Regions from separate parts of the Phytopseudomonas argentinensis genome, predicted to be linked through region 4. Evidence: riboswitches for the same ligand, from Rfam matches in the RefSeq annotation. Region 4 holds a riboswitch; each other region holds the start of a gene.
What was found. A riboswitch is a leader RNA that binds a small molecule or an ion and turns the genes downstream of it on or off. The one in region 4 is predicted to bind cobalamin.
Positions count from the first base shown of each region.

Region 1 (5,790 bases), 2.1 Mb from region 4:
CAGGTGACGAATCTGCTCGCCGATGGCGCCATACAGCGACGGGTCGCCGGAATGCACCCGCGCCACGTCCTCGCCACGGGCGTGGGCGGCGCGCAGCAGGGCGATGATTTCATCCAGGTGCAGCTCGGCGGTATTGACCACCTGATGGGCCTGATGGCCGTCGAGCACCGCGTCGGGCACCAGCGAGCCGGCGTAGAGGATCACCGGGCAGCTGCGGATCAGGCGCTGACCCTTGACGGTGATCAGCTCGGGGTCGCCGGGGCCGGCGCCAATGAAGTAGACGGTCATGCGGTTCCTGAATATGGGGTGGCGGTGTCTTGTATCGACCGATGAAAATCCCGGCAGATCGATAGGGCTTGATCCCTACCCATCGACTCGGGCTACGGCCAGGGTGGCGGCGGCGCTCTTGCGCTTGGTTATCCACAGGCGAGCGGGTCGGCCGCTCAGCTGTTCGGCCAGGGCCAGGGCGCTGGCTTCGGCGATGCCTGGCATGCCGGTCACCCGCAACGCCTTGGCCGAGGTCTCGGTCAGGCGCCCATGGTAACCCGCCAGCACCTCGGCGGGCAGGAAGTGGATCGGCAGGTTCAGGTGCGCGGCCAACAGCTGGAGGCCAGGTTCAGCCGCCTTGTGGGCGCTGCTGGCCAGGGCCGTCAGCTCAGCCGTGCTCGAGCCCTGCTCGGCCAGGGTGCTGTCGAGCAAGGCCAGCAGCTCATCGCGCGAGCACTCGCGCCGGCAACCCAGGCCGGCGACGAGGATGGGCCGCTCATTCACTGCGGCTGGCGCCCACGGCCATGGAACCAGGCGGCAGTCAGGCCCAGGGCGGCCCAGAAAACCGCGTTGGTCAGCAGCGAGGCGAGGATGAACTGATGCTCCAGCGCTTCGGGCGCCAGGCTTTCATGTGCTTCGGGCTGCGGCGCGCCAATCAGGTGGGGCAGGGCGAGAATCATCACGCCCGGAATGCGCAGCAGCCAGTTGCTGCCGAATGCCAGCAACGCCAGGCCGGCGGCGGTCGAGGCCGCGGTGCCGATCCACCAGTACTGGCGCAGCAGCAGGTCCGCCGCGGCAGTGCCTGGCAGTTCCGGCGGCAGGCCGCTGGAGGGTGCCAGTACGAAGGTGGCGAAACCCGCCAGGCCCCAGAGCAGGCCCTGCCAGGTTTTCTCGGGGGCACGCAGGGTGAACAGACCGGCGAGCATCAGCGCAAAGCCGACAGCCACCACCAGGTTGCTCAGGCCTGTGGATAACAGGCGCTGCCAGCCGTCCTCAGGGGCCCAGGCTTCACCGTCATGGCCGTGGCCATCGGCGCCGTCATGGTCGTGAGCGACGGTGCCAGTGTCATGGCCATGTTCCCTTGTGGCTGCAGGCTCCGCGACTTCGAAGGTCTCCGCGTGCTGAATCAACGGGGTTACCCACAGGCTCTGCAGCAGGGTCAGCACGATGGCGGCGAGCAGGCCGGCGAACCCGGCGGTCCGGGCGATACGCTTGATCATTCTGGTGCCCTCAGTGGCAGGGGAACGCGGCGCTATGCCGGGTATCGTGGGCGGCGTTGTGCAGGGCTTCGACCTGGGAGAAGCCGGCGAAGAAGATCAGCACGGCGCCCAGCACGCAGCTGCCAACGGCGAGCAGGATACGTTGCGACAGGGGGAGCGCAGAGGCGCTGGAATCGGAAAGGACACTGCTGGACATGATCGTAGACCTCAGGGGTAAACGGCACAGCAGGACACGGCGAGACAGCCCGCACGAGCAGGCAGCGATCGGCGCGTGCCCGCCCACCGCGGGTTGCCAAACAGAGGATTCAGGCCGGTCTCCGGGCTCACGACGATCACCTTGCGGCGATAGGGATCGGCCTTCCCATGCGCGTGCACAGTGGCCAAAACGATCCTGGCATTCGCTTACCGTTGCGGGGGCAGCGCCGGACTCTAACCGGCTTCCCGTTTCACCTCACGCGCGGCGGCGTGAGACACCTGAAACAACCGGGCAAGAACACCACGAAGCGGCCAGAGCGTCAATATGCTGCAGGTCGCGCCGCGATTGACCGTTACCCAGGCTCTGCGTAGCCTTGCGGTCTTCGAGGTTCTCCATGGGTCGCCATGGAGAGGAAACCTGTTCAGAAGGCTTCTAACAGGTTCAAGAGGGAACACGGATCGCCGTGGCTGCCCCCGCAACTGTAAGCAGCGAGTGCGTCGCCAATCGCCACTGGGAGACCGGGAAGGCCGGCCGCGTGCCATGACCTGCCAGCCAGGAGACCTGCCTCGATAACGCTTTCGACAACCGGGCGGGGTGATCCGGTGATGCCTTGGCGCGAGCCCTGCTCGTGCCTGCCATCCTATTGCCCGCTCGCCGTTTCTGTAGACGCCAGGGGCCACCATGAAAACGCTCGCCAAACTTCCCGTCACCATCGTCACCGGCTTTCTCGGTGCCGGTAAGACCACCCTGCTGCGGCACATGCTGGAAAACGCCGAAGGCCGGCGCATCGCGGTGATCGTCAACGAATTCGGCGAGCTGGGCATCGACGGTGAGATTCTCAAGCAGTGCTCCATCGGCTGCAGCGAGGAAGAAGCCAATGGCCGGGTGTTCGAACTGGCCAACGGCTGCCTGTGCTGCACTGTGCAGGAAGAGTTCTTCCCGGTGATGCGCGAGCTGGTGGAGCGCCGCGGCGATCTCGACCATATCCTTATCGAAACCAGCGGCCTGGCCCTGCCCAAGCCCCTGGTGCAGGCCTTCAACTGGCCGGAAATCCGTAACGCCTGCACCGTCGATGCGGTGATCACCGTGGTCGATAGCCCGGCCGTGGCGGCCGGCACCTTTGCCGCCTTCCCCGATCAGGTCGATGCCCAGCGCAAGCTCGACCCCAACCTCGATCACGAATCGCCGCTGCACGAGCTGTTCGCCGACCAGCTGGCCAGCGCCGACCTGGTGATCCTCAACAAGGCCGACCTGCTCGATGCCGAGGCGCTGGCCGCGGTGCGCGCCGAAGTGGCCGAGGAGCTGCCGTCGGCGGTCAAGGTGGTCGAGGCCCATGGCGGCTCGCTGCCGCTGGAGGTGCTGCTGGGCCTGGACAGCGAGACCGAGCTGCATATCGAAGGCCGCCGTACCCACCATGACGATGAAGACGACGATCACGATCACGACGAATTCGACTCGTTCCACGTGGAACTACCCGAAGCGGACGAGGCGCGCCTGCTCGCTGCCCTGAGGGACGTGGTCGGCAAACACGGCATTCTGCGCGTGAAAGGTTTCGTCGCCGTGCCGAACAAGCCCATGCGTTTGTTGCTGCAGGGCGTCGGTCAGCGCTTCGACAAGCACTTCGACCGCGCCTGGAAGCCCGACGAAGCCCGGGTGACGCGCCTGATCGTGATCGGCCAGGAGCTCGACCACGCCGGCATCGCCACCGAACTCAAGATGGCGTTGGCCTGATGCGAAGCGCGCTCGCGCGTAGGGCGTGCTCGGCTTTGGCTTCCTGCGTCGCTCGACCTCCTGCATCCATGCAGTCGTCGCGAAGCAGTACGCCGCCGATCTTTCGATGGGGCGGCCTTGTGCAGAACTCCGCATGGCCTGGCGGACTGTTTGCTGCGCTCCTGAGTCCGCCCTACGGCGGCTTCGAGTTTGCAGCGAGTAGGGCGTACTCGGCTTTGGCTTCCTGCGTCGCTCGACCTCCTGCATCCGTGCAGTCGTCGCGAAGCCGCATGCCGTCGATCTTTCGATGGGGCGTCGTGGTGAAGAACGCTGCAGGGCTTGGCGGACTGTTCGCTGCGCTCCTGAGTCCCCCCTACAGCAGCTTGCAGCCTGCGGCTTGCAGCTTGCGGCTCGCCTAAATGCACCTGCTACGGACCCAGCCCGGCCAGGCGCTGCCGGCCGACAGCATCGCCGACCTCGGCCAGACCCCCGCCGAGCTGGTGGTGCTGTGCACCGGTGATTCGCACCTGTCGCTGCTGACCGAAGTCGCCCGCCATCTACCCGAGGATTACCCCAGCCTGCGCCTGGCCAGCCCGGCGCAGCTGGGCAACAACGCCTCGGTGGACTTCTACGTCGAGCAGGTGCTCCGGCACGCCAAGGTCATCATGATTTCCGTGCATGGCGGCGTCAGCTACTGGCGCTACGGCATCGAGCGGCTGGTGGAACTGGCCGGGCAGGGCAAGACGCTGATTCTGGTGCCGGGCTGCGATAATCCCGACCCCGCGCTCATGGCGCTGGGCAACGTGACCGCCGAGGATGCCGAGCGGCTCTGGCAGTACCTGCGCCAGGGCGGGGTGGATAACGCCCGGCAGTTCTTCAACTGCATCGCCGACCGCTATATGGGCCGTGATTACGGCTGGCAGCCGCCGCAGGCTCTGCCGCGGGTCGGCCTCTACCACCCACGCCTGGGCAATGCCTCGCTGCAGGCCTGGCGCGGCGACTGGCAGGCCGACGCACCAGTCGCCGCGCTGCTGTTCTATCGCACCCAGGTGCAGGCGGCCAATACCGCCTTCGTCGACACCTTCTGCCAGCGCCTGCAGGCCCAGGGCCTCAACCCGCTGCCCATCGCTGTGGCCAGCCTCAAGGAGGCGGCCTGCATGGCGCAGGTCGAGGACTGGCTCGACGAAGCGGGCGCCAGCGTGATCATCAACACCACCGGTTTCGCCCAGTCCAACCCCGAGTCGCCCCAGGGGCGGCCGTTCCGCCGTGACGTGCCGGTGCTGCAGGCGCTGTGTGCGCTGGACAGCGAAGAGCAATGGCAAGGCAACGCCCAGGGCCTTGGTCCCCGGGACCTGGCCATGCATATCGCGCTGCCGGAATTGGACGGCCGGCTGATCACTCGGCCCATCAGCTTCAAGGGCCTGGCCTGGCGCAGCGAGCGCAGCCAGAGCGATGTGGTCTGCTACCGCGCGCACCTGCCGGGCATGGATTTCGTCGCCGAACTGGCGCGCCGCCAGGTCGATCTGCAACGCTTGCCGGCTGTGGATAAGCGCATCGCCCTGGTGCTCGCCAACTACCCGACCCGCGACGGCCGTATCGGCAATGGCGTCGGCCTGGACACGCCGGCGGCGGCGCTGAATATCCTGCAGGCCCTGCAAGCCCAGGGCTATCCGGTCGAAGGCCTGCCGGTCAGCGGCACCGCACTGATCCACCAACTGCTCGGTGGCGTGACCAACGACCTCGACAGCCTCGACCTGCGGCCCTGCGCGCAAAGCCTGGCGCTGGGCGACTACCAGCGCTTCTTCGCCGGCCTGCCCGAAGTCAATCGTCAGGCAGTGCTGGAGCGTTGGGGCTCACCGGAGAGCGACCCGATGTTTCGCGCAGGCCGGCTGATGATCGCCGGCCTGCGTTTCGGCCTGACCTTCGTCGGCATCCAGCCGGCCCGCGGTTATCAGGTGGACGCGGCGGCGGTCTACCACGACCCGGATCTGGTGCCGCCCCACGGCTACCTGGCCTTCTATTTCTGGATGCGCCACGTCTACGGGGCCAACGCGGTGATCCACGTCGGCAAGCACGGCAACCTGGAGTGGCTGCCGGGCAAGAGCGTCGGGCTTTCCGAAAGCTGCTGGCCAACGGCGATTCTCGGCGCGCTGCCGAATATCTATCCGTTTATCGTCAACGACCCCGGCGAAGGCGCCCAGGCCAAGCGCCGTACCCAGGCGGTGATCATCGACCACCTGATGCCGCCGCTGACCCGCGCCGAGAGCTATGGCCCGCTGCGCGATCTGGAGCGCCTGGCAGACGAATACTACGACGCCAGCCAGCTCGACCTGCGCCGCGCCGCCGAGCTGCGCGGCGAGATCCTGCACAAGGTGCGCGAGGCCAGCCTGGATCGCG
Region 1 covers NZ_CP056087.1:601,312-607,101, forward strand. Annotated here, with positions in the region: gene cobM (precorrin-4 C(11)-methyltransferase) at 1-288, opposite strand, end outside; gene SA190iCDA_RS02800 (cobalamin biosynthesis protein) at 364-771, opposite strand; gene SA190iCDA_RS02805 (CbtA family protein) at 768-1,487, opposite strand; gene SA190iCDA_RS02810 (CbtB domain-containing protein) at 1,498-1,683, opposite strand; cobalamin riboswitch at 1,778-1,980, opposite strand; cobalamin riboswitch at 2,077-2,267, shown strand; gene cobW (cobalamin biosynthesis protein CobW) at 2,365-3,414, shown strand; gene cobN (cobaltochelatase subunit CobN) at 3,813-5,790, shown strand, end outside.
Region 1: linked by a shared signal. The riboswitch ahead of cobW (cobalamin biosynthesis protein CobW) and the one ahead of cobO (cob(I)yrinic acid a,c-diamide adenosyltransferase) in region 4 are both predicted to bind cobalamin.

Region 2 (5,790 bases), 280 kb from region 4:
TGGGGTTGCTGGGCCAGCGCCCGGGCGATGTGCACCCGCTGGCGCTCACCCCCGGACAGTGTGCTCCAGGCATGCTCGTGCATGTGGGCCATGTCCACGTCGGCCAGGGCCTGCATGACAACGCGCTCGTCATCGGCCGACCACGGCTGCAGCGCCGACAACCAGGGCGTGCGCCCCAGTTCGACGGCATCGCGCACCGTCACGGCGTCGCTGGTATCGGCCTGTTGCTCGACGAACGCCAGTTGCCGGGCCACCTCGCGGCGGCTCAGGCTCGCCAACGGCTTGCCATCGAGCTGCACCTGGCCACTGCCCGGTGCACGAATGCCGGAGAGCAGCTTGAGGAGGGTCGATTTGCCCGAACCGTTGGGCCCGATCAGTCCCAGGGTTTCGCCCTGGCGCACCTCGAGGTCGACGCCCGCCACGATCGCCCTGCCCTTTACCGACCAACCCAGGTCGCTGCACTGCAACATGGTGCTCATCGCCTTTGCCTCCCGCGCACCAGAATCACCGCGAACGCCGGCGCGCCGACCAGGGCGGTGACCACGCCGATCGGCAGCACCTGGCCCTTGATCGCCGTACGCGACAGCACATCGGCGGCGATCAGGAACACCGCGCCAGTCAGTGCCGAGACCGGCACCAGCCGGCCGTGCCGCGCACCGACCAGCAGCCGCGCGGCGTGGGGGATCACCAGGCCGACGAAACCGATGGAGCCGACGATCGACACCATCACCGCCGTGACCAGGGCGGTACAGGCGATCAAGGTGGCCTGTACGCGGCGCACCGGTACGCCCAGGGAGGCCGCCGACTCGGCGCCAAAGGTGAAGGCATCCAGCGCCCGGGTATGCCAGGCAACCAGCAAGACCCCGGCCAGCGCCATCGGCACGGCCAGCAGTACGTCCTGCCAGTTGACCCCGCTGAGGTTGCCGAGCAGCCAGAACATGATGCCGCGGGCCTGCTCGGCGCTGGCCGACTTGGTGATCAGAAAGGAGGTCAGCGCATTGAACAGTTGGGAGCCGGCGATGCCGGCAAGAATGATCTGCGCACTGCCGCTGATGGCGCCACCGCCCGCCGCCCGGGCCAGCAGCGCGACCAGGCCGAATGCGGCGACCGCGCCGAGAAAGGCGCCCATGGACAGCGACAACATGCCGGCCCCGACCCCGAGCAATGCGACGGAAACCGCGCCGGTCGAGGCGCCGGCAGAAATACCCAGCAGGTAGGGGTCGGCCAGGGGGTTGCGCAGCAATGCCTGCAGCACCACTCCGGACACCGCCAGCCCGGCCCCGCAGCTGGCGGCGACCAGGGCGCGGGTCAGGCGGTAATTCCAGACGATGCCCTCGTCGATCGGGTCGAGCACGAAGCCTGCCCCGAACAGCTTGTTGGCCAACACCTGGAACACCACCGAGGGCGCAATGTGGGTTTCACCCAGGGCGATCCCGGCGATCACCGCCACGCCGAGCAATAGCAGGCAGAACAGGGTCAGCAGGAACAGGCGCGAACTGCGTGCGATCATTGGAAGTCGTCAACGGCCTTGGCAAGGGTTTCGATGCCGCTGATCATGCGCAGCGAGGCCTGCATGCCATCGGCATCGATGATCACGATGCGCCCATGCTTGACGGCATCCATGTGCTTGGCGACCGGGTCGTTGCGCAGGAATTCGAGCTTCTTCTGCACATCGTCGGCGGGAAAGCGACGGCGGTCCATGCGCGCCAGCACCAGCACCGTGGGGTTGGCCTTGGCCAGGGTCTCCCAGCCGACGCTCGGCCATTCCTCGTTGGACTCGACCACGTTGCGTAGCCCCAGGGATTTCATCATGTAGTCGGCCACGCCCTTCTGGCCCGCCACGTAGGGGTCCAGATCCATGTCCGGGCTGGAGAACCAGAACAGCGCGGAAATATCCCTGGCCTGACGCTGCTCGGCACCGGCCACCGCCGCGGCCAGGCGCTTCTGCAGATCGGCGACCAGGGCGTCGCCCTTGTCCTGCACGTCGAAGATCTGCGCCAGCTGGTCGATGCTCTTGTACAGGCTGTCGATCTGGAACGGCTGCAGGCGGGTGCCGTCGGCGCCGACCAGGTTGTCCTTGCCTTCGCAGTCGGTGGGCATGATGTAGGTGGGGATGTTCAGGTCGTGAAACTGCTTACGCGTACCCACCACACCCTGCTCGCCCACCATCCACTCGAACTGCACCGCCACCAGGCCCGGGCGCTTGCCGATCACCGACTCGAAGCTCGGGTCGTTGTCGGCCAGGCGCGGCACCTTGGCATTCTGCGCCTCGAATTCGGGCAGCACGTGGCTGAACCACAGCGAAGTACCGGCCAGGCGCTCGCCCAGGCCCATGGAATAGAGGATTTCGGTGCCCGCCTGGCCGATGGTCACGGCAGTGCCGGGGCTTTTCGCAAAGGTCAGCGACTGCCCGCAGTTTTCCAGGCTGAGCGGATACTGGGTCGGGCCGGCGGCACAGGTCAGAGAAGACAGACTCAGGGCGGCACCGATGAGGGCAAGGCGTGACACGAACATCCGGGTGATCTCCTAATCAACAAATACGCATAAAGGCAGTGCGTAGGCTGGAGAACACATCACGCCGCGCGGCCACGGCCACGCCTGTCCCTTGCGGGAAGTGATCACGGATGCCCCCTCCCGGACACCCCGCCGGCGGTTCGATTACTGGCGCCTGCCCACCAGAAGCGGAAGCAGACCCATGCCGGCAGGTCTCCTGACTGGTACGTCTGCGCAACGCGGCGGCCTTCCCGGAAGCGATTCCCAGTGACACGAATGCAGCGCTGCTCGATACCTACAGTTGCGGGGGCAGTTCCGTTTGGCCACCCGAGGTGGCGACGGATTCCCTATTAATTCCTCACGGAAACCGGCGCCGGCATCTTAAACGATTAAGTGATCCGCCTGCAGCGCTTTGCCGCCGTTTTACCGTTCACAACACCAGGCCTCTTCAGCCAGAGCCACGCAACGCCCTACGAAAAGCGCCGCCATTATTGTTACAACATAACATTTTGGCAAGCGCATTTAGGCGAGGTTTTCGCGGTGCCCCCGAATCGACGAGCAAGGCTTGTAATGAGAATTAAAATCATCAAGACTGAATGCGTTACTTTATAACGTAGCCAATGGAGCCCCCATGAAACCCGATATCCACCCCACCTATCGCCCTGTCCTGTTTCACGACGTTGCCGCTGACGCCTACTGGCTGATCGGCTCCACGGTCGAGACCGACAAGACGCGCCAGCACAGTGACGGCAACACCTATCCCTATGTCACCCTGGACGTATCCAGTGCATCGCACCCGATCTACACCGGCCAGCAACGCCAGGTCACCAGCGAAGGTCGCGTGGCCGGCTTCAACAAGCGCTTCGCCGGCTTCGCAGGCGCCAAGTCATGAAGGTCGTCGCCTCGCTGAAACAGGCCAAGCTGCGCCATCGCGACTGCCAGATCGTCAAACGTCGCGGACGCATTTACGTGATCTGCAAGACCGAGCCGCGCTTCAAATGCGTACAGGGCCGCCCCAAACCCCAGCGCAAGAACAAGGGCTGAGCGCCTGTATCACCGCCTCGAGGCGCCGCGCACCCTCAGCGAGGGATCACGGCGTCGACGGGGCATTGCGATTGGAAGCTATCGCCGCGGACGAGCTCGCCGCCCTCGGCAGCGGCACTGACAACTCTACGCGCAGCATGGCGAAGCGAATCGCCAGGGCCGCGCCGGACTCCCGACAATAACCATATCCCTCCCTTATCGGCTGGCCTGTTGCCAGGGGTGCCAAGCCGTGGAATGCAGCCAGCACCTGCTACCGTACCTTTACGTCCTGGTCATGCAGCGGGACAGCGCCCGAAAAGTCCAGAGCACCTGAGCCCATTCGACCTTGGCTGCCGGCGGTCTGGCGGCTTACAAGGTGTGGTCATAGAGAATCGCCGCGCCCACGCCGATCAGCACCAGGCCGCCGAGGATTTCCGCCTTGCGGCCGATCGCGGTGCCGATCAGGCGCCCGAGCATCACGCCTATGGTGACCATGGTCATGGTCGCCAGGCCGATGGCCAGCGCCGCGGGCCAGATGTTCACATCGACGAAAGCCAGGCCGACACCCACGGCCAGCGCGTCGATGCTGGTGGCGAATGCCGTGGCGGCCAGCAGCCAGAAGGAATGCGCCGTGGGTTTCTCTCCTGCCTCGTCGGCCTCGGGCTGCAAGCCCGCGTGGATCATGTGGCCGCCGAGTAACAGCAGCAGCGTGAAGGCGATCCAGTGATCCCACTGTTCCACATAGCCAGCCGCGGCCTGGCCGATGAACCAGCCGACCGCCGGCGTGATGGCTTCGATCACGCCGAAGATCAGACCGGTGCGCAGGGCATCGAGAAATCGGGGGTTGTGCAGCGAGGCGCCCTTGCCGACAGCCGCGGCGAAGGCATCGGTGGACATGGCGAAGGCCAGGAAGACAAGAGAAAGGAAACTCACGGTTACGTCTCGGTCGGGCTACGAGTCAATGACCGATACACGCGCCCGACCTCAGGCACGTATCAGTCATTGGTCTCACCAACCGAAAGGTGTTCGTACCACGGCTGCTGCCGAGAATGTTGATACGAACGCTGCCGAGCGAACCCGGAAGCAGGCTACTCCCCAAAGAGGCCCGCACTTTACTCAAAAGCGCAGCGCGAAAAAACCATTTTTTCTACCGGGAAATCAGTCGTTTCGACAGGAAGGTTCGCTACCCGGCCACTGGCTGCGCAGGCAGCGTGCCGATGGGCTGTCTTGCACCGCGGCTAACAGGGGGGCGCAGAGCTCCAGAGGGCGGCTCGGCGGAAGCCGCCATCCGCGACACTCAGCCAGTGACGCTGCCTTTGAACGGGCGCCCGGCGAAATACGTCCACCAGGCTGGCGACGACCATCTCGCCCATACCCGTGGGGGTCTGCATCGTGGCGCTGGCGCGGCTGCGGCACCACCTGCTCGAACTCGAACAGCTCGCCGGGCACCTGGGGCTCGTCGGCGAACACGTCCAGCCCGGCACCGGCGATCTACCCACTGCAGCGCGGCGACGAGGCCAACTGTCCCAGGCGCTTCCGGCAGATCCACGGACTGCCGCCCAGCCAGTTCCGCCGCTAGCAACTGAACCCGGGCACGCCGCCGATTCCGTTTACCGACTCGCTCGCTAGGCGGCGCTGGCTGCCTGGGCGGCACGCAGGCGGCGCACGTAGAGCACGCCCCAGGTCAGCCCCAGCAGTGCCGAGGCCAGCGATCCCAGCAGCACGCCCAGCTTGGCGGCGGCCAGCAGGTTGGCATCGCTGAATGCCAGGTTGGCGATAAATATCGACATGGTGAAGCCGATCCCCGCCAACAGGCCGATCAGGGCCACACCGCCCCAGGACACGTCGGCGGGCAAGCGGCACAGGCCGAGCCTGACCACCAGCCAGCCGACGCTGATAACCCCGACCGGCTTGCCCACCAGCAGCGCGATGGCCACGCCCATCATCACCCAGTGCGAGGTGCTCGACGACAGATCGGTACCACCCAGGCTCACCCCGGCGTTGGCCAGGGCGAACAACGGCATCAGGCCGAAGGTGACCCAGGGGTGCAGTGCCAGTTGCACGCGCACCACCGGCGGCAGTAATTCGCGCTGGGCCAGGCGCAACTCGCGCAGCGCCTGCGCGGCCTCGTTGGAGGCCACCGCCGTGCCGCTGTCGTCCTCCAGCTCGCGGGCGATACGGCCGACGGCATCACGGGGCAGCTCGCGAGTGGGCAGGCACATCACCGGCGTCATCAGGCCGAGAATCACCCCGGCCAGCGTCGGGTGCGCGCCG
Region 2 covers NZ_CP056087.1:3,339,904-3,345,693, forward strand. Annotated here, with positions in the region: gene SA190iCDA_RS14895 (ABC transporter ATP-binding protein) at 1-479, opposite strand, end outside; gene SA190iCDA_RS14900 (FecCD family ABC transporter permease) at 476-1,510, opposite strand; gene SA190iCDA_RS14905 (ABC transporter substrate-binding protein) at 1,507-2,514, opposite strand; cobalamin riboswitch at 2,683-2,880, opposite strand; gene SA190iCDA_RS14910 (type B 50S ribosomal protein L31) at 3,125-3,385, shown strand; gene ykgO (type B 50S ribosomal protein L36) at 3,382-3,537, shown strand; gene mntP (manganese efflux pump MntP) at 3,886-4,413, opposite strand; yybP-ykoY riboswitch at 4,454-4,620, opposite strand; partial or broken gene SA190iCDA_RS14925 (2-hydroxyacid dehydrogenase) at 4,814-5,007, opposite strand; gene nhaA (Na+/H+ antiporter NhaA) at 5,142-5,790, opposite strand, start outside.
Region 2: linked by a shared signal. The riboswitch ahead of SA190iCDA_RS14905 (ABC transporter substrate-binding protein) and the one ahead of cobO (cob(I)yrinic acid a,c-diamide adenosyltransferase) in region 4 are both predicted to bind cobalamin.

Region 3 (5,790 bases), 2.3 Mb from region 4:
GGCGCGCAACGTGTTTGCCGACCTCAGGCTGCCCGCGCCGCAGGTCAGCGTGGAGGCTGTGCTGCAGCGTGACCCGGCGTTGATCATCGCCGGGGATGCGCGCCAGTTGCAGTCTTGGCTGCGCTGGCCGCAACTCAGGGCGGTAAGGAGCGAGCAGTTGGTGGTGTTGCCTGATAAAGGCCTCGAGCGACCCAGCTTTCAAATGCTCGCTGCCACGGCCAGGCTCTGTGCGTTGCTCGCGCCGGCCAGGTGATCGCCGTCAAGGCTTGCGCTCGGGGCGTGCGATGACGCTGGTAAAGCGCGCCGCCAACTGGCAGATTGAACGCCTTCCGGTTCACTGCAGACGTTATGAAAGCCCCCGTATCCCCCTGGTTTTCCCCTGCCAGCGCCTTGATCGTTGGTGCCGCGCTCCTGCTGGTCTTTCCCCTGAAATTGCTGCCCAGCCTGCTGGCCGGCCTGCTGGTGTTCGAACTGGTCAACCGCCTGGCGCAGCCGATGCAGCGCCTGCTGGCGGGGCACATGGGCCGGGTGCTGGCGGTCGGCGTGCTCAGCGTGCTGGTGATCGCCGTGCTCGGGCTGCTCTTCGCCGGCGCCTTCTCATTGCTGATGCACGAGCTCAACAACCCGGGGCGGATGATGGGCAAGCTGCTCGGTGTGATCGACCGCGCCCGCGAGCAGTTGCCCGAAGCCTTGGTGGCCTACCTGCCGGCCAACGTCGACGATATCCGCGTCGCGCTGCACGACTGGCTGCGCGGGCACATCAGCGAGCTGCAGCTGCTTGGCAAGGGCGCCGTGCACATGTTCGTCACCGTGTTGATCGGCATGATCCTCGGCGCGGTGATCGCCCTGCAGAGCGTGCCCGAGCCGGATCAGCTCAAGCCCCTGGCCGGCGCCCTGCTGACCCGCGTGCAGCGTTTCGTCGAGGCGTTTCGCAATATCGTCTTCGCGCAGATCAAGATTTCCCTGCTCAACACCACCTTCACCGGCATCTTCCTGATGGGCGTACTGCCGCTGTTCGACGTGCACCTGCCGCTGACCAAGACGCTGATCGTGATCACCTTCGTGGCCGGCCTGCTGCCGGTGGTCGGCAACCTGATCTCCAACACCGCGATCTTCGTGGTCGGCCTGTCGCTGTCGATCTGGGTGGCGCTGGGCGCACTGGCCTACCTGATCGTTATCCACAAGGTCGAATACTTCCTCAACGCGCGCATCGTCGGCGGGCAGATCAAGGCGCGGGCCTGGGAGCTGCTCTTGGTGATGCTGGTGTTCGAGGCCGCCTTCGGCATCGCCGGGCTGGTGGCGGCGCCGGTCTACTACGCCTATGTGAAGAGCGAACTCAAGGCCCAGGGCTGGGTGTGATCATGTCGGCTGGATCGCCCCCGCAGCGTTTAAACGGATCGGGGAGATCCATCGACCGGGTAGGTGCCGCTTGCGGGCCATTTCCTGACTCAGGCCTCTTCATGCTCTCTCGACGAGGCGCCACGAGCAGTGATGACAGAAAGGCAGAAGCGAATATTGAGCTTCAAGCCGCAAGCCTCAAGCGGCAAGAAGAAGCTAGAGCACTGCGGGCTGCTTTGAACTTGTAGCTTGCAGCTTGCAGCTGCTTCCGCCACTTCGCCGCCAATCCACAGGAATACGGATTCGGGGTTTCCGAATGAACAAGGTCGTGACCGGGCTCTCAGAACGCCGGGGTCCAGGTCAGTGACAGCAGGGCAGTACGGCCTTCTTCCCGGTATTCCCGGTAATTCGTCACGGGCCAGCTTCCATCGCCGTACTGGGCGCGGCTGTAACCCTTGTCCAGCACGTTATCCACTTTCAGCCCCAGCGCCAGCTCCGCTGTCGCCTGCCAGTTGCCGCGCAGGCCAAGCAGCCCGTGGCCGGCGATCTCGCGCTGATTGTCGACGTCGTCGTAGGTACGGCTGACCGCCTGCCAGGTGGCGCCGAATGACCAGTCGCCGAACTGGCGATCCACATCCAGGCTCAGGGTGCGCTTGGCGCGGCGATTCAATTGCCTGCCGGTGCTGCGGTCGCGCGGATCGATCAGGCTCAGGCCAAGGGCGGCCTGCCAGCCCAGCAGTTCCTGCTGCAGGCTGCCTTCGAAGCCGTTGATACGCGCCTTGTCGAGGTTCTCGGCGGGCCAGCCGTTGATCGCATCACGCAGGTCGGTGCGGTACACCGAGGCCTGCAGCGCCGTGCGCTCGGCCACTTGGCTGCGCCACTGCAACTCGTAGGATTTCGAGGTCTCCGGCTGCAGGTCCGGGTTGCCGCCGCCTGGCCAGTAGAGGTCGTTGAAGGTCGGCGCGCGGAAGCCCTCGGCGTAGGAGAAGATCAGCTCGTTGCGCGCATCGAGCTGGTAACCCAGGGCCGCGCTGAACGTGTTGGCGCTGCCGAACTGCTGGTTCTTCTCGTGGCGCAGGCCCAGCTCGGTACTGAAGCGCTCGCCGCGGTAACGGTGCTGCGTCAGCAGGGCGTGGTTCCAGCGGCTGTCCTCGGCGTAGGCGGTATCGCTGTTGAGCTGTTCCTGGTAGCCATCGGCGCCGAGCAGCAGGCTGTGGCCGTCGCCCAGGTCGAGGGTGTTGAGCCAGGCCAGGCTGTTGCGGTAGGTGTTGAAGGGGCTGCTGGCGGGCACGTCATCGAAGCGCTCGACGGAGCGGTTCTCGCTGTGGCCGACTTCCAGGCGGCTTTTCCAGTCAGGCAGCAGCTGGGCGTCGAGGAACCCGGAGTAACTGGTCAGTTGATAGTCGGCGTACGGGTAGGCACCTTCCCAGCCACCGTCGTATTCGCTCTCGCCGCGCTGGTCGAGCACGCTGAAGCCGGCTGCCAGCGCTTCGCTGAAACGGTGACTGAGGGTGGCGCTGAAGGCGTTGATGCGGTAGGCGTCGCGATCGCTGTCCGGCGCCACGCGGGCATGGGTGCGATTGATGCCGCGGGTGTCGTCGGCGCTCAGGCCGAGGTTGAAACGAGTGTCGGCATCGCCACCGGACAGGCCCAGGCTGCGTTCCCAGCTGTGGTTCGACCCATAGCCGACGCGCAGGCGCGGGTTGAGCCCTTCGCCCGTAGCCCGACGGGTGAAAATCTGCACCACGCCGCCAATCGCATCGGCACCATGGATGGCCGAGCGTGAGCCGCGCAGCACTTCGACACGTTCGATCTGCTCGACATTCAGGTATTCCAGCGGCGCGCCACCAGCAGATGCCGAGCCGATGCGCTGACCGTCGACCAGCACCAGGCTCTGTGCGGTCTTGGTGCCGCGAATGTACAGGCCGCTGGTGCTGCCGCGGCCACCGGCGCGGGTGACCTGCACCCCTGGCACCCGGCTCAGCAGGTCGAGCACGCTGCCGGGCTGCAGGCGCTCGATGTCGGCGCGGGTGAATACCGTGGTGGGGGTGCTGCTCCGTTCGCGCGGCTGCACGTCACGGTTGCCCGTCACCACGGTCTCCGAGAGCTTCAGTGCATCCTCGTAGTTCGTCGGGGAGGCTAGTGCCAGGCCGGGGGCCAGCGACGTCGCCAGAAGCAGGCGGGATAATTTCATTCTGTGAATTCCTCAAAGGTCGGCAGACGTTCGAGGAGGGCAGGAGCAAGCCCAGCCGGGGCAATGAGCCCATGCAGCGCTTGACGGTGGTGCCCTCCGCAACACACGTCTCGTCCTGCAAGGGCGGTATCCGGGCTTTCGACCTGCAACCGCTGGCCTTCCCGGTAGACCCAGTGGCGGTTGAGCGGTTGTGCAATCGGCTGATTGCGGTCGATTACCGTTGCGGGGGCAGCGTCGGCTTGGCGCGCGGAGCGAGCGCACCGACTTCCCGTTTAACGCGCGGCGTGGCAGCGCCGCGCGCACCTGGCAGGAGGTGAACGAGGCGTACCTTAGAAGGTGACTGCATGAAACACAAGCAAGTCGGTCAGGCTTTGCTTGAGCCTTTTTCAAGACGCTGACGCACGGCCGCTTCGATGCCCGCTTCGTCCAGGCCACATTCGGCGAGCATCTGGTCGGGGCGGGCGTGCTCCACATAGCTGTCGGGCAGGCCCAGGTGCAGCATTGGCTTGAGGGTGCCCTGGGCGGCAAGGAATTCGCTGACCGCGCTGCCGGCCCCGCCCATCACGCTGTTTTCCTCGATGGTCACCAGCAGCTCGTGGCCTGCAGCCAGTTCGCTGACCAGCGCTTCGTCGAGGGGTTTGACGAAGCGCATGTCGACCACCGTGGCGTCCAGGGTTTCGCCGACGCGCAGGGCCTCATTCAGCTGCACGCCGAACACCAGCAGGGCGACACCCTTGCCCTGGCGGCGCACCACGCCCTTGCCGATCGGCAGTGGCGTCAGCTCACGGTCGATGGTTGCGTTCGGGCCGCTGCCGCGCGGGTAGCGCACTGCCGCCGGGCCAGTGAACTGGTAGCCGGTGGTGAGCATGTGGTGCAGCTCGTTTTCATCGCTCGGCGTCATGATCAGCATGCCGGGGATGCAGCGCAGGTAGGAGAGGTCGAAGCTGCCCGCGTGGGTCGGGCCGTCTTCGCCGACCAGGCCGGCGCGGTCGATGGCGAACAGCACGTCGAGGTTCTGCACAGCGACGTCGTGGATCAGCTGATCGTAGGCGCGCTGCAGGAAGGTCGAGTAGATCGCCACCACCGGCTTGGCGCCTTCGCAGGCCATGCCGGCGGCCAGCGTCACCGCATGCTGCTCGGCGATGGCCACGTCGAAGTAGCGATCCGGGTGACGCTCGCTGAACGCCACCAGGTCGGAGCCTTCCTTCATGGCCGGGGTGACCGCCATCAGGCGTTCGTCATGGGCGGCCATCTCGCACAGCCATTGGCCGAACACGCTGGAGTATTTCGGGCCGGACGGCTTCTTCACCTCGGCCGGCGCGTTGATCGGCTCCAGCTTGGTGATGGCGTGGTAGACGATCGGATCGACCTCGGCCGGCGCGAAGCCCTTGCCCTTCTTGGTGACCACATGGAGGAACTGCAGGCCCTCCAGGTCGCGCATGTTGCGCAGGGTGGCCAGCAGGGTCGGCAAGTCGTGGCCGTCGATGGGGCCGATGTAGTTCCAGCCCAGCTCTTCGAACAGGGTGCCGGAGACCAGCATGCCCTTGGCGTGCTCTTCGGTCTTGCGGGCGATTTCCCAGGCGCCGGGCAGCTTGGACAGCACTTTCTTGCTGCCTTCGCGCACGTTGGCGTAGGTGCGGCTGGAGAGGATCTTGGCCAGGTAGTTGGACAGGCCGCCGACGTTCTTGGAGATCGACATGTCGTTGTCGTTGAGCACCACCAGCATGTTGGCCTTCACGTCGGCAGCGTGGTTGAGCGCTTCGAAGGCCATGCCGGCGGTCAGCGCGCCGTCGCCGATCACCGCCACCGACTTGCGCTTGCTGCCCTGGCGCTGGGCGGCGATGGCCATGCCCAGTGCGGCGCTGATCGAGGTGCTGGAATGGCCAACGCCAAAGGTGTCGTATTCGCTCTCCGAGCGACGCGGGAAGGCGGCGATGCCGTCTTTCTGGCGCAGACTGCCCATGCGCTCGCGGCGGCCGGTAAGAATCTTGTGGGGGTAGGCCTGATGGCCGACGTCCCACACCAGGCGGTCGTCTGGCGTATCGAAGACGTAGTGCAGGGCGACGGTCAGTTCGATCACCCCGAGGCCGGCGCCAAAATGCCCGCCGGTCTGGCCGACCGTGTAGAGCAGGTACTGGCGCAGTTCATCCGCCAGGGTTTCCAGCTCGGCCTCGCCAAGGCGGCGCAACTCATCCGGCGTATTGGCACGGTCGAGCAGCGGCGTCAGCGGGCGTTCGCGGGGAATCTCGTGGAAAGTC
Region 3 covers NZ_CP056087.1:1,319,956-1,325,745, forward strand. Annotated here, with positions in the region: gene SA190iCDA_RS05975 (helical backbone metal receptor) at 1-253, shown strand, start outside; gene SA190iCDA_RS05980 (AI-2E family transporter) at 349-1,359, shown strand; gene SA190iCDA_RS05985 (TonB-dependent receptor domain-containing protein) at 1,679-3,532, opposite strand; cobalamin riboswitch at 3,636-3,854, opposite strand; gene dxs (1-deoxy-D-xylulose-5-phosphate synthase) at 3,897-5,790, opposite strand, start outside.
Region 3: linked by a shared signal. The riboswitch ahead of SA190iCDA_RS05985 (TonB-dependent receptor domain-containing protein) and the one ahead of cobO (cob(I)yrinic acid a,c-diamide adenosyltransferase) in region 4 are both predicted to bind cobalamin.

Region 4 (5,790 bases):
GCGCTGAAGGCGTGCTCGCTCATGGCCGCAGCAACGCCGCGGCGGCCGTCGGGTTCGACGGCAGATAGAAGTGGATATAAGAGGCGGTCAGGCGCCCGATCCGAAATACCGCCTCGCTGACCGGCTTGTCATTCGGACAGTCGCCAAGGACCAGTGGCTGCAACCCGGACTCCAGGCGCGAATGGTGGTAGCTGTGCCCGCGCAGTTCGCCCTCGGGCAGTGCCACGCGCTGCAACGCCAGGGCGACCAGGCGCTTCTGCATCTGCCCGTGGCCAGGCACCAGGCCGGCCAGTTCGGCGCGCTCGCCGGCGACATCGCTCAGCGATTCGAGCAGGTACAGCATGCCGCCGCACTCGGCGAGCAGCGGCTTGCCGGCCTGCTGGTGCGCCCTGATGGCGTCGATCATCGGTCGATTGCCACTCAGTGCCTGCAGATGTAGTTCCGGGTAGCCGCCGGGCAGATAGAGGCTGTCCACCTCGGGTAGCGCTTCGTCGCCCAGCGGGCTGAAAGACACCAGGGTCGCCCCCATGCGCTCAAGCAGATCGAGATTGGCCTGGTAGATAAAGGCGAAGGACGCATCGTGCGCCACGCCGATACGCACGCCTTCCAGCAGCGGTTCCAGTGGCGCCAGCGCGGGCGCCGCGAAGGTCACGGGCGGCGGCATGGTCAGGGTGGCGGTCTGCTCGAGGGCATCGGCCGCGGCATCCAGGCGCACATCCAGGTCGGCCAGCTCGGCGGCCTGTACCAGACCAAGGTGCCGGCTTGGCAGCTCGATGGCGGCACTGCGCGGCAACGAGCCGTACCAGCGGATCGAGGCCGGCAGGCTGTCACGGATCAGGTCGTTATGGCGACCTGGATTGACCCGGTTGCCGAGCACGCCGGAGAACGGCAGGTCCGGCTGGTAGCTGGCCAGGCCAACGGCCAGGGCGCCGAAGGTCTGGGCCATGGCCGAACCGTCGATCACCCCAAGCACCGGCACGCCGAAACGACGCGCCAGGTCAGCTGCCGACGGCGAGCCGTCGAACAACCCCATCACGCCTTCGATGAGAATCAGATCGGCCTCGCCCGCCGCTTCCCAGAGCAGCCGCCGGCTCTCGGCCTCGCCGACCATCCACAGGTCGAGCTGATAGACCGGGTTGCCGCTGGCACGGGAGAGGATCATCGGGTCGAGAAAATCCGGCCCGCACTTGAATACCCGCACCCGCTTGCCCTGCCGGGTATGCAGGCGCGCCAGGGCGGCGGTGACGGTGGTCTTGCCCTGCCCCGAAGCCGGCGCGGCAATCACCAGGGTCGGGCAGCGCCGTGGCGTCCCCGGCTCGACGGACAGCGCTTGCTGCGTATTCAAAATTCCACGCCCTTCTGCGCCTTCACCCCGGCCTTGAAGGCATGCTTGACCAGGGTCATCTCGGTCACCGTGTCGGCGGCCTCGAGCAACGCCGGCGGCGCGCCGCGGCCGGTCACCACCACGTGCTGCAGTTCCGGGCGCGACTCGATATCGCGCAGCACCAGATCCAGGTCCAGATAACCGTGCTTGAGGGCGATATTCAGCTCATCGAGCACCACCAGGGCGATCCGCGGATCGCCCAGCAATTGCCTGGCGACATCCCAGGCCTGGCGGGCCTTCTCGATGTCGCGCTGGCGATCCTGGGTATCCCAGGTGTAACCCTCGCCCATCACGTGGTAGCTGACTTCATCGGGGAAACGGCGGAAAAACTGCTCCTCGCCGGTGGCCATGCCGCCCTTGATGAACTGCACCACGCCCACCTTGAGGCCATGGCCCAGCGCTCGGGCAACCATGCCGAAGGCCGAGCTGCTCTTGCCCTTGCCGTTGCCGCTGTGCACCAGCAGCAAACCGTATTCGTCCTGGGCCTGGGCGATCCTGTCGTCCATCAGCGCCTTCTTGCGCGCCATACGGGCGTTGTGGCGCGCATCGCGTTCGGCCGATTCGCGACTGGGGGGTGGGGTCGACTCGCTCATGGGATCTCCTCGGTGCCAGCACGCCTGCGCAGCTGAAACGCTCAGGCATGCATTGATGCCTGACGATAAAAACGATCACGCAGGAGCAGGCAGGGGCTGGCCCTGGGGCCGCGCACCGGCCGCGCCCACCGCGCAACCTAAGGAAAAAGCGACAGGCCGGTCTCCGGGCTTGCGAGCGCGAGTCCCCTGGGACACAGCGACCAACGCGCCTTCCCGTATCAGCGATACAGTGGCCAGAAGCGTGGTTGGACTCGTTTACCGTTGCGGGGGCAGCGTCGGCATTGCTCGCTTGGCGGCAGCGCACCGACTTCCCAGTTTCACCCCTGGCCGCGACCAGGGGCACCTGAAGCAGGTCGCAAAGGGTAAGGACTGACGGCGTAAGCGTCAATCGCAGAGTCGGTGATGTCGCACGGCCTCGCGCGACGGCATGCTCAGGGATGGCTGGCCAGTTCCACCGGAAAGACGCGCTTGGCTTCGATATAGGTGCGCTGCCAGTAGCTGTTGCCAAGGCTGTCCAGGCGCACCGTGCCACCTGAGGATGGCGCATGCACGAAGCGCCCTTCGCCGACGTAGATGCCGGCATGGCTGACCTGCCGTCCACCGTTGGTGGCGAAGAACACCAGATCGCCACTGCGCAGGGAATCCCGGCCAATGGTCGGCGCGCGCATGCTGATCAGCTCGCGCGTCGAGCGCGGCAGCCTGATGCCGGCGGCGTCACGGTACACGTAGCCGATCAGCCCACTGCAGTCGAAACCGCTGTCCGGCGTATTGCCGCCGTAACGATAGGGGGTACCCACCAGACCCAGTGCGCGGAACAGCACATCGTCCGCGCCCCCCTGATAACCACCGGGTGCAGGCATGACCACGACGGGTTGCGGGGCAGGTGCGGGCACTCGGCTGGAGCAGGCACCGAGCAGTGCGGCGAGCAGAAGGAAGGCGATACGGACGGTGGCAGTCATGGACGGACGATCCTGGAGCCTGAATGCGCCCTACTCTGCCGTGTTCACAACTGCAGTGCAAGCTTTAGCTTTACACTGCAGTCGCTTGAAAACATTCGAATTGTTACCCGAGCATGCTGACCGGGCAACTCCCCATCAGTGTTGAGAGGCCAAATGCTCGGTCGGCGCCAATGCCAGAACGCGCTTGGCTTCAATGAAGGTGCGCTTCCAATAGCCATCGTCCAGGCTGTCGATACGCACGCCGCCGCTGCGACGGCTGGAGGAATGGATGAATTGATCGTCACCCAGGTAGATGCCGGCGTGGCTGACGCGGCCGCGACCGGCCGTGCTGAAGAACACCAGATCGCCGGGTTTCAGGGCCTTGCGATCGACCAGCGGGGCATCGATGTTGATCATGTCGCGAGTCGAGCGCGGCAGTTCCATCCCCAGCTCCTCGCGGAACAGGTAGCCGATGAAGCCGCTGCAATCGAAACCGGTTTTCACCGAGGTACCACCGAAGCGGTAGCGCGTGCCGATCAGGGAAATACCCTTTTCCAGCACGCTGTCCGCCAGTTGCGGCAAGGCGTAAGGGGCATGATTGGCGAAATCGACGACAGCGTCGTTTTCGCCGGCATCCTTGAGCTCCACGACAGGCGCAGCGACCACCGGCCTGGCAGGCAATGAAGCCTGGGCCTGAGGCGTATCGATCTGGGGTTGCGAGGTGTGGTTAGCGCAGGCGGCGAGAACCAATGTGAGTGCGAGAGGCACGAGGGGTGCGAAGCGTTTGCGCATGGGCACGACCGTGGCATGAAAAATGAACAGCCGCGACTATGCCCGCGAACGGGCTCATTTGCAAATATTATGAGCAGCGATGTGACTCAGTAGTTCCGGGAAAACATCTAAGGCCCGTTCTTCCAGCCGCAAGTCAACCCGGTCACTGACCCGGGTGTGCGACAAATTGACCTCCACCGTCACGCCTCCCGACCGGCGCGCCTGCAGCAGCGGCTCGGCTATATAAGGAAAGCTGGCGCTGGTGCCGGCACTGATCACCAGGTCGAAACCCTTCGCCAACTGCCGTCGTAGACGCTCCAGGGCTACGGACGGCAACAGCTCCCCGAACAACGTCACCGGTGGGCGCAGCACGCCATCGCAAGCCGCGCACAGCGGTGGTAGCGGCCGCTGCAGATGCTCGGCCAACCGCTCGTCGGTTTGTCCGCATCGCTGGCAATAAAGCGGCGCCAATTCTCCGTGAATCTCTATCAGCCGGTCCATGGGGCTGCCGGCCAGGCGGTGGTACCCATCGATATTCTGGGTCAGCACCCAGCATTCGGGCTTGATGGCCTGCAGTTCGGCTATCGCCTGGTGGCCGGCGTTCGGCCCGGCGCCCAGGCAGGCGCTGCCAAGCTGCGCCAGGTATTTCCAGCACAGCGCCGGATCACGGCGCAGCATCTCGCCGGACATGGCCACCTCGATCGGCACGCCATCATCGGTATGGTCGTTGTACAGGCCGCCGATGCCGCGGTAGGTGGGCAAGCCGGAGTCGGCGGAAATTCCCGCCCCGGTGATGATCAGGATGCGCTGCGCGTCGATGAACGCCGACGCCAGGCGCTGCAGTTGCGGCCGCATCAATGGTTGACCGTATGGGCCAGCATCACCGAAAGCTGGCACAGGGGCCGACCACTTTCCCAATGCCACTGATTGAATGCTGCCTGAACCGCTGCGCGGTCGCGCTGGCTGCTGGGTACCTTGTCGACGATCTTCTGCGCCTTGAGGGCGGCGACCATGTCGTCGCTGGGAATAAAGGTGTCCTTGCCGACCATGCGCAGAAAGCGCGGCGCGGAAAGCCCGCCGAGCTGGGTGCCCTGCTTGGCCAGCCAGTGCCAGAGGCCGACGATATCGGTCACCGGCCACTCGGCGATCAGCGCACCAAAGGCGAAGCCGGGTTTGGGCGCAGCGGCCTTCCCCGCAGCCGCCGGGCCGGTGAGCGCACCGTGCTCGACATCGAGGATGAACTGCGCATTGCGCGGCACGCTCTTGAGCTTGCCCAGGTGGCGAATCAGCCGGGCATCCTGCATCAGTCGTTCCAGGCGCTCGCCCCCCATCAGCACGACCTTTTCCGGGTCGAAGCCGAAGAACACTTCCTCGAAGGCCGGCCACTTGGCGTCGACCAGGCTGTGCTTGAGGCCGGCCCTGAAGATGCGCAGGCTCATGATCGACAGGTAGCGATCGTTACCCAGCGCGCGCAGCTTCTTGTCCGAAACCGGCTGCGGCAGCCGCGCCTCGAGCGCCTCGACCGAGCCGAAGCGGTTCACGCAGTACTCATGCAGCCATCGATAATCGTGCATCGCTTGTGGTCAGCCCTCGAGATTACAGGTTCATCACGTTGAGAAAGCGTGGTGTAGCCTGCTCGTCGATCTTCAGGCTGGTGAAATCGAACAGGTTGCGATCCGCCAGTTGCGAGGGCACCACGTTCTGCAGGGCGCGGAACATGATCTCGGTACGGCCCGGCGACTTGCGCTCCCACTCCTGCAGCATGTCCTTGACCACCTGGCGCTGCAGGTTTTCCTGGGAGCCGCACAGGTTGCAGGGGATGATCGGGAATTCCTTGAGCGTGCTGTAGGCTTCGATATCCGCCTCGCTGCAGTAGGCCAGCGGGCGAATCACCACGTTGCGCCCGTCGTCGGCGCGCAGCTTGGGCGGCATGGCCTTGAGGGTGCCGCCGTAGAACATGTTGAGAAAGAAGGTCTCCAGGATGTCGTCGCGGTGGTGACCGAGGGCCATCTTGGTCGCGCCGATCTCGTCGGCGAAGGTGTACAGGGTGCCGCGGCGCAGGCGCGAGCACAGCGAGCAGGTGGTCTTGCCTTCCGGGATCTTT
Region 4 covers NZ_CP056087.1:3,620,575-3,626,364, forward strand. Annotated here, with positions in the region: gene bluB (5,6-dimethylbenzimidazole synthase) at 1-23, opposite strand, end outside; gene SA190iCDA_RS16210 (cobyrinate a,c-diamide synthase) at 20-1,327, opposite strand; gene cobO (cob(I)yrinic acid a,c-diamide adenosyltransferase) at 1,342-1,977, opposite strand; cobalamin riboswitch at 2,114-2,339, opposite strand; gene SA190iCDA_RS16220 (C40 family peptidase) at 2,409-2,936, opposite strand; gene SA190iCDA_RS16225 (C40 family peptidase) at 3,072-3,707, opposite strand; gene SA190iCDA_RS16230 (NAD-dependent deacylase) at 3,762-4,541, opposite strand; gene SA190iCDA_RS16235 (DNA-3-methyladenine glycosylase I) at 4,541-5,260, opposite strand; gene ttcA (tRNA 2-thiocytidine(32) synthetase TtcA) at 5,283-5,790, opposite strand, start outside.